One region of the Pseudarthrobacter sp. As-47 genome, then DNA from elsewhere that is predicted to be linked to it. Evidence: riboswitches for the same ligand, from Rfam matches in the RefSeq annotation. Region 1 holds a riboswitch; each other region holds the start of a gene.

The links. Region 1 has a riboswitch for cyclic di-AMP ahead of AC4BCK_RS00780 (M23 family metallopeptidase). Riboswitches for the same ligand answer to the same signal wherever they lie in the genome.
Region 2: linked by a shared signal. The riboswitch ahead of AC4BCK_RS08895 (M23 family metallopeptidase) and the one ahead of AC4BCK_RS00780 (M23 family metallopeptidase) in region 1 are both predicted to bind cyclic di-AMP.
Region 3: linked by a shared signal. The riboswitch ahead of AC4BCK_RS09245 (NlpC/P60 family protein) and the one ahead of AC4BCK_RS00780 (M23 family metallopeptidase) in region 1 are both predicted to bind cyclic di-AMP.
Region 4: linked by a shared signal. The riboswitch ahead of AC4BCK_RS21105 (M23 family metallopeptidase) and the one ahead of AC4BCK_RS00780 (M23 family metallopeptidase) in region 1 are both predicted to bind cyclic di-AMP.

The regions. Positions count from the first base shown of each region.
Region 1 is NZ_CM177088.1:159,249-161,441, forward strand. It holds gene AC4BCK_RS00775 (DUF305 domain-containing protein) at 1-238, opposite strand, end outside; gene AC4BCK_RS00780 (M23 family metallopeptidase) at 244-1,065, opposite strand; cyclic di-AMP (ydaO/yuaA leader) riboswitch at 1,070-1,243, opposite strand; gene AC4BCK_RS00785 (cytochrome c oxidase assembly protein) at 1,430-2,193, opposite strand, start outside.
Region 2 is NZ_CM177088.1:1,928,945-1,931,137, reverse strand. It holds gene AC4BCK_RS08900 (MFS transporter) at 1-555, opposite strand, end outside; gene AC4BCK_RS08895 (M23 family metallopeptidase) at 915-1,277, opposite strand; cyclic di-AMP (ydaO/yuaA leader) riboswitch at 1,709-1,895, opposite strand.
Region 3 is NZ_CM177088.1:1,992,599-1,994,791, reverse strand. It holds gene AC4BCK_RS09250 (hypothetical protein) at 1-284, opposite strand, end outside; gene AC4BCK_RS09245 (NlpC/P60 family protein) at 625-1,410, opposite strand; cyclic di-AMP (ydaO/yuaA leader) riboswitch at 1,414-1,607, opposite strand.
Region 4 is NZ_JBYZMU010000002.1:43,583-45,775, reverse strand. It holds gene AC4BCK_RS21115 (DUF305 domain-containing protein) at 1-188, opposite strand, end outside; gene AC4BCK_RS21110 (thioredoxin-like domain-containing protein) at 188-772, opposite strand; cyclic di-AMP (ydaO/yuaA leader) riboswitch at 1,050-1,224, shown strand; gene AC4BCK_RS21105 (M23 family metallopeptidase) at 1,228-2,112, shown strand.

The DNA.
Region 1 (2,193 bases):
GGTGGTCGGACTTGTCCCGAATCAGCATTGCCATCTCCACCGCCTGGGCATGATGGGTCTGCATATCCCGGGCAAATCCGGCGTCCGGGCCGGAGTCCGGGACGAGTGCGGGCGCCGCGGAAAGCCGGCCCAAAGCGAAGAAGCCCAGCGCGGTGAGGGCCACTACTATGAAGAAAACAGCCCAAAGCCGCTTCCGGTGCATTGGTGACGTTGCCGGCGCCTGGTCGCCCGGTTCCATGAGGGTCACGGCCGGAGCCAGCCCTGGGGATCCACCGTCACGCCGTCGCGGACGATTTCGAAGTGCAGGTGGCATCCGGTGGAGTTTCCGGTTGTTCCGGCCCCGCCGAGCCGCTGGCCCTTGGCCACCACAGAACCGACGGAGACCTCTATTGAGGACAGATGGTTGTACGTGCTTTTCATCCCATTGCCATGATCGACAACGATGCGGTTTCCGCCGCCGTTCTGGGACCATCCAGCTTCCACGACGGTCCCCGAGCCGGCCGTGAACACTGCCGTCTGGCACGAAGCCACCAGATCCAGCCCGGTATGCAATTCACCGGACGCGCCCGTGATCGGGCTCGTCCGGAACCCGAACGGAGAGGAAATGGACATGCTGGCCAGCGGAGCGCCCAGGGTGGTATCCACGGGCACAACCGTTGGCGGTGCCGCCGCTGCAGCGGAAGGAACTGCGGAGGGGGTCCCGGCGGTGGATCCTGTTGCGGCAGGCGCGGGCGTCTCAGGCCGTTCGGCCGGACGGGTCCCGACGTCAGTGCGCGGATAAGTGATGACCGCCTGTTCCTGCGCTGTTATGGCCGGGGCTGCCTCCACAGCGGCCGGCTCGGCGGCGGGAACGGTGCCGGCGGCAATAAGCCCGGCATGCGCGGCGGGTATGCCGGCTGCAAGCATCACGACGGCGGCAAAAGCGGAGGCCCCGGGAAGCCAGACAGGGCGCGGGGACGGGGCCACGGGACGGACGGCGCGGCGCGCAGTTCTGGCAGCACCGGCGCGGCGCCGGGAGCGGTCACTGGGCAGAGCGCGGCGGCGGCCATGGAGGGAGGAGGGCACAGCGGAATCCTTTCGGGTCGCCTGCGAAGTTAGCTGTCGGGTTCGGGCCAAGGAGAAAGCCCGGACGCCCCGTGGAGCCGGCCCTCGTGGCCCGGCACAGTGTGCGTCTTCACCCCAAGGCAGCAAGCTGCCGTTTGTGGGTCCTCCGCCCCCGCCGTTCATGTTCGGATCTGACACCGCCGGCGGGGCTGAGCGTGCGGCGTCGAGGGCTCAATACAGGAAAGCCTGAACTAACGTTACCTAAGAAAACCTAATTATCACAATCTGATAACAGCAGCAAGGAAGGCGCAGTTCTACGCTTCGTAAAATTCATCTGCAGATATCTTCATATGACCAGGCCCGCGGGTCAAGTTGACCGGGCCCTTTATCGGCGACGGGGTTCAGGTCTGTCTGCCAGCTGCTGCAGGTAGCTGTTGTAGGCGTCCAGCTCCGGGGTTCCTCCGGTGAGCTCGGCCCGCTCAATTCTGGCGTTGGATCTGGCTTCCTCACGCTGCCAGCGGACCAGGATGAACATCAGCAGAAGCACTCCGGGTAATTCCCCGTAGGACCATGCCAATCCGCCGGCTACGCCCTGGTCCGTCATGGGGTTGATGTTCCAGCTCGCAGGCGGCGCGGCGAAGAATTTAACCATGGGAGTGGTGGCCATCATGATGACCACCCCGAAGAACGCGTGCAACGGCATCTCCGCGAAGATATCGATCATCCGTCCGAAGTGGGTTTGGCGGCTCGGCAGCGGGTCAGCGGAAATCAACGGCACGGTGAAGAGGATCCCGGAGATCAGGAACAGCAGTTCCAGGCCGACGTGGCCGTACCAGTTTGGCAGCAGCAGGTCCGCCAGACCGGAGAAGTACACGCCGTAAAAGCTGAGCAGGAACAGCGGGACCATGAAGGCCGGGTGAATAGCAACGCGTCCCCATCGGGAACGCAGGCCCCATAGCGCGGCTTGGAGGACGCGGCGGCCCAGCCTGCCGTGGGGTGTTGCCCGCAACAGCAGTGTTCCTGGTGATCCGATGACCAGCAGCGGCGGAACGGCCATCATCAGGGTCAGTTGCTGGAACATAAAGATGGAGAACATCCGCAGTCCGTACCCTTCGATGCCGGCTCCCATGACCACGATGATGGCCAGGC
Region 2 (2,193 bases), 1.8 Mb from region 1:
AGTGATTGCCACCATAAAGGCAGAGAACAGGAATCCGGCGACGGTGCCGAGGAACAGGTTGTTGTAGCTGAGCACGGTCAGCAGCAGCGCCGCCGCGGCCGGGCTGACGAGCGCTTCCATGTCGTAGGCCAGCCGGGACAGCGACAGGGCCCGGGTGTAATCCCGCTCGTCGGTGAGGATCGTGGGGATAAGGGACTGGAACGCCGGGGTGAACGTCGCAGAGGCTGACTGAAGCAGGAAGATCACCACGTAGATCTGCCAGACATCGGTGATGAAGGGCAGGCACAACGCCATTCCTGCCCGGATCAGATCCGCCCCGATCAGGACCCGCTTCTTTGGCCACCGCGCCACCAGGGCGTTGATTACCGGGGCGAGGCCCACGTAGGCCAGCATCTTGATAGTCAACGCCGTACCGAGAACGGCCCCGGCATTGCTGCCTGCCAGGTCATACGCCAGCAGCCCCAAAGCCACCGTCAGCAGGCCCGTGCCGATCAGCGCCACGATCTGCGCCACGAACAGCCGCCCGTACGTGACATTCCTCAGAACAGACAACATCCGGCCCGACACCTTGAATGCAAAAGTGCGCGTGTATGCACTTATAGTACGTGACCGGAGTGAATGCCGAACTTCAGGCTGTTAGGACCGCTGACCGCTACGACTTGTAAGCGGGCCCTCGGTCCGCGGCCGAAGACTCTTTGACGAGGGACTGCAGCAGGACGCGGCCGCCGAATTTGACTGGTCCCAGAACCTGTACGAAGCGCGCGAAAGACAGTCCCCACCTCCGAGGAAGCCAGGGAGCGCCCTGACCCTACACAACAGGGTCCGGTGTTCGGAAGGTTGCTGACAGTGCGGGTCTGCTTTTCATCAAAACAACTGCGATCCGACGGATTCGAAGCAGGAAGTCCGGTCCGCTATCAGATGTAGGCGGAGGGATTGACGGTCGTTCCGTTCACCATGACCTCGAAATGAAGATGGCAGCCAGTTGACGCCCCGGTCGTACCAACGCCCGCAATCTGTTGGCCCTGCGCGACTGTTTGCCCAACAGAAACACCAATGCTGGCCAGGTGGTTATAGGTGGTCTTCAACCCGTTGCCGTGGTCCACAACGATCCGGTTGCCGCCGCCATACGGGCTCCAGCCTGCCTCCACGACTTTCCCTCCACCGGCAGCGGACACCGCCGTCGAGCATGCTCCTGTCAGGTCGATGCCGGTATGCAGTTCCCCTGCAGCTCCCGTAATGGGGCTGACACGAAATCCGAAAGGCGAGCTCACGTTCATGGCGGCCAGTGGGGCTCTCAGGCCCTTGGACTGCGCGCTCGGGGCGGCCTTAGCCGCCGGTGCCACAGGGGCCGGTGCCGCAACCGTTCCGGCGGCCTCCACCGGTGCTGCCGGTGCAGGAGTTGGGGCGGGCTGGGACGTAACTGCCGGGCGGTCAAAGGTCAAGACCGCGCTCGGCGCTGCAGATACTGCAGCCTCAAAGTCAGGAATCGCGGATGTGGTGATCTGGCCCGGAACCTCGGCGCGAGCACCCGAGTCGGCCTGCGCGGCCGAAAGGGCAGTCAGGGCAATCATTCCCGTGACGGCGGCTGAAACACCCCACTTTTGGCTGCGGAGCAGAACGGCAGCGTCATGGAGACGGAGTCGGCGGCGCGGCCCGGGAGCAGGAAGGGCACGGCGACGGCCGTGTCTGGGCTGGGCAGACAAGATAGTGGTCCTCTCGGCGCCGGCGAAGTTAGCTGTCGGATTCGGACGAGTGGACTGTCCGGCTGCTGGGGACGCGCGCTAACGCAGCCGCCAAGTAGCTTCACCCCAAGGTGCGCTCTCGCGCGCCGTAAGTGGATCCTCCGCGCCCGCCTTGAGAAGGTCATGGTCATCGGCCGCCGGCGGGGTTTGGCGTAGCGGCCCATGCATACCGGTAGGGGTATGCATACCAAGACTAACGACGGTTCGCATAAGTTACAAATTCGTTATCCCAGACCGATGGCGGCAGCGGCGGGAGAGAAAATGGTGCCACGGATTCTTTTTTGGTGGACAGGTCCGGCTCTCCTCGTCCTACTTGTTGGCCGCGCGGCCAAGCCATTCGAGCGGGCCTCCTATCCTAAGAAACACGAACGCCATCCCTATCAGCACAGCCAGCGCTGCGCGGGAAAGGTACATCCCCAGACTGGACATCAAAGTGCCAGCCGCTTCCAAG
Region 3 (2,193 bases), 1.8 Mb from region 1:
GCCGCCATCATGGCGAAGGCGGCGATGCCGACGGAAAAAAACACCGAAGATGCTTTCGAAACCGGAACCACGGCGTCCGCAGCGACCATGATGGTCAGCCAGTAAGCAATCGTGGCCGCAATCCAGGCCACGCCGGCGGCAGTTGTCAGGCGTGGCCACCGCGTGAACCATGCCTTGCCGTTCCCGTGAGATAGAGCGACACTCACTGCCACAATGCCGGCCACGGCGATGATCTGGATGCCGAAGAGGAAGGGCCCCGCTACCAGGCCGATCGGAATGCACAAGCCTCCGATGAGCACGAGTCGACGCGCTCCGAGGGGCATACCATGTGGACGAACAGGGTCACCACCAGGCTGAGGAACAGCGGCAGAGTTCTGGCTTGGAGTGTTGGCGTTCATGTATCCCTTTTAAAAAGCGGCCGCTGAGGAAAAGCAAGGCTCGGCGCGATGGCCGGGCTGCTACAGCTGGCGCTCAGCGCATCCGACGTTACAGCACTTAGTGAATCCTCCATGCTCTGGGGGATGGGTCCAACATCCGGGCTGCGGATTTGACCCGGCCGGGATACGCCGAAGGCCGGTGATTCATTGCCCCCAAGGCATTGAATCACCGGCCTTCAGCGGTTTTTTATTTGCCTGGGCGGACGAAGGTGACGGCACCCTTGGAGGTCATCCAGGTCAGGGGGTGGACGGCTGTTTCGTTCTTTCCGTTGAGGCCGGAGCTGAGGACCTGGCCGTTGCCGACGTAGATGCCTACGTGGCCGGGCTGCATGACCATGTCACCGGGCTGCGGATCGGAGACAACGGTGCCGTAGTTCATGAACTGCATCGGGCCGAGGTCGCCCACGGGGATCCCTGCAGCATTGAGCGCGTTCTCGACCAGTCGTGTGCAGTCCTGGATCATGCCGATCTGGGCGTAGGCGGAGGAGACCATGGTGGCGTTGATCCCGCCGGCTGCCGGTGCTGCAACAGGAGCGGCAGCAGCAGGGGTAACGGTGATCTGGGCCTTGGCCGGGGCAGCAGCAGCTGCCTTCGCAACAACAGGCGCCGCGGCAACGGCGGCCTTGGGGGCCTCAACGGGCTTGGGTGCTTCCACCACAGGCGCTGCGGTTGTCTTCACGACAGGACGCTCGAAGGTGATCTGGACTGTAGCGTCCGCGCTGAGCGGGGTTTGTACCTGGCTGGCGACTTCCAGGTTTGTTGCCGATGCCGGCTCCGCTTCACGCTGGGTTGGGGCGTCTGCTGCCTGGGCGGCAATACCGCTGGTCAGCACGAGGCCGGAAGCGGCTGCAATGACGGCGGCCTGGCGGCCCACACCGCCGACGTTGTCAGCGACGGACTTTGTCAGGACTGCGAAGGCGTTCGTGTGGACGGGGACCGCGCGACGGCGGCCGTGAACTTTGCGAATGGGCATGAAAGGGCCTCTCCCACTGCCTGCGAGGTTAGCTGTCGGATTCGGATGGGAGACACCCGGCCGTGGTGATGCACGAATGCACCAGGCACGGCTTCACCCCAAGGTCTGCCGGAAGCAGGCCAATATGGGTTCCCCGTCTCTGCCGGACGAATTTGCGAACGGATCCCGGGCAGCGGCAGAGTTAGGCAAGTCTGCGAGGGAATGCCGCCTTCGGAGAAACCGGCACGGCTTTAGACCCTACGTCACAGCAGCCCCACTTGTCACATTTGCATAACGGACCGGGCGGCATGTTCTTACTTTGCACTTGCCGATATACCCCCAGGGGGTTTATTCGAGGTGTTGTCCGTAAAGTGGTATGTCCCACCGCGCCGCCTTTCACAGCCGTTCAACCCCAGCGCCCATCGCCTTCATCTTCATTTTCATTTTCATTTTCAAGGAATGGAAACTGACATGCGTGGAACTGAAACCGCTGAACCGCCCCCCGTCTCAGCCGCTACTTGTTGCAGCTGCTGCCCAACCCAAGCCTCTTCCGGATAAGCCACGGCTGCCGGCGCCAGTAACGCCGAATTCGCAGTGGAGGGTCTGACCTGCGAACATTGCGTGCAGACCGTCCGGAAGGCCGTGTCCCCGCCCTTGAGGGTGTGGAATCGGCCTCTTTTGACCTCGTTCCGGGGCGGCCGTTCCCGACTGATTGTCGGCAGCAAGCCGACAGTTCCGCTGTGCCTGAGGCTGTCACCTGCGCCGGCTACACACTCATCGGCAACTAACTTCTCCAGCCTCCCG
Region 4 (2,193 bases), on a different replicon from region 1:
GTCAAGCTCATGTCCACGGCCTGGAGATGGTGGGTCTGCATATCCCGGGCGAACCCGGCCTCCGGGCTGCCTTCGCCTGGGACTCCGGTCCGCGCAGTCAGGCGTCCAACCGCCCACCCGGCGAGCAAGACCAACACCAGCGCGGCACCGGCAGCGGTAACGCGCCAAAACATAGATTTTGCCGTCATCACTTGCGCCCAGGGGCGTCCAGTCCCCCCGTGCAAGTGGCTCCAGGCTCGGGTGCATCCGGTGACTGCCAGTATTTGGAGACAAAAAGTTCGATCCGCTCGTCCTCTGGCGAGTCAACCCCGACCTGCGCTCCCCAAGCTGTGAGCATGATGGGCGAGCTGGTTCCTTCCAAGGGCGAGAGCACGGCATAGGTGTCAGGAAGTGCGCCCTGCAGTGCTTCGGCCTGCGCAGCGGTGATCCTTGCCGGGTCGTACGTGGCCCAGATGGCCCCGTGCTCGAGTGCGTGGACAGCATTCTCGTCCGGTACCGGCTGGCCGTAGACGCCGCAGTTGAGCCAGACCGGCGAGTGGTCCCCACCAACCGGCGGAGCCTGTTGATAGCTGACCGGGTCCTTGACATGGTTCGCGCTGAGGCCGCTGAAAGTCTGCAGGCCGGTAACCTCAATGTCCCCACGGGCCTGCGGCGCTGGATCGTTCACCAGGGCGAGCAGGACCAGGCCGACCACCACTCCGACCGCTGTAAGGGAACCGATCACGGCGGCGATCCTGCGTCTCGTAGCCCGCCGCGCCTGCTGTGCCTTCACCAATGCCAGTTTGGCAGCGCCGTCTTGACGTGCCTGTTTGGATGACTTGCCGCTCGTCATAAGGAACCTCGTGGAGCGGTGCAAGGGTTATGTTGCATGTCTTCTGTTTCCATTCTGCCTGCCCGGGACGGGCCGTACCGCTGATCCGGGCGCTGGATGTGATGTTCTTCCCTCCAGTGTTGACCTTCCCCCGCGGTGGAAGGTCAATACTGGGGTGGAAATGCCATCAACAGGGTGTTTCCCGGGCGGTGCGCCGAACTCTGCCAGCCGGCCGGCCCATTCAAGTTCACCTGGCAGAGGTGGGGAACCCATCAGTGACGGCCCTTCGGCCGTCTTGGGGTGAAGCCCCTGAACCGCTATGCAGCCATGTCCGGTGCGTGCGGGCAGGGGCCGGGTTATTGTTCCTGACCCGAATCCGACAGCTAACCCCGCAGGCGCCGGCAGAAGGACATTTTGTGAACATCCACACTCCTGCCGGGGACTCCCCTGTGCCCGGTACGCACCCGCCCGCCACGGCAAGGCCCGCCAGTGGGCGGCGCCGCGCCGCACCACTTCAGGGCAGGCGCCGGGCGGACCCGTCCGCTGACGGGTCATCACGCCACCGTGGACGCAAGGCCGCGCTGGCAGTCATTGCCTCCAGCGTAGCCCTGACAGCGTCGCTGGCCTCCGCCCACGCAACCACCCCGCGCGCCACTACCCTCCCCCAAACACAAGCAGCAGGAACCACCGCGCCAGCGGATTATGTGCCCGTGGCTGCCGCCGCCGGAGCGCAGCTGAACTTCGAACGGACCGAGGTGACAACCAGCCCAAGCCCTGCTGCTCCGCCGCAACAAAAGACGCATGCCGCAGAAACAGCTTCCCCCGACAAGGCAACAGCACCCCCGCAGGGTTCCGTAAAGGCGGCTCCAGCTCCCCCGCAGGTTTCCGTAAAGGCGGCTCCAGCGCCGGGAGCCAGGCTCAGCTCCCCGGTACTAAATCCGGTGACCAATTCTCCATTTGGATACAGGACCAATCCGCTGACCGGGTCGGCAGGTGAACTGCACACCGGCCAGGACTTTGCCGCCGGCTGCGGCACGGAAGTCTTCAGCGCCGGCAAGGGCACAGTCATCGAAGCGGGATTCAGCCCCTACGGCGGCGGCAACCGCATTGTCATTGAGCATGGGAACGGCCTCCAAACGACCTACAACCACCTCGAAACGATCGGTGTACAGATAAACCAAGCGGTCGAAACCGGCTCGCGGATCGGGATTGCCGGTACAACCGGCAACTCCACCGGCTGCCATCTGCACTTCGAAGTTGTTGTCAACGGCCAGACAGTCGATCCCTCGGCCTGGTTGTAAATACCGGCGCCAGCGCCTCCGGTTCTGCCGCATACCCCCAGATGGGCACCCGGAGAGTGCGGCATCCGGAAATTACGGAAG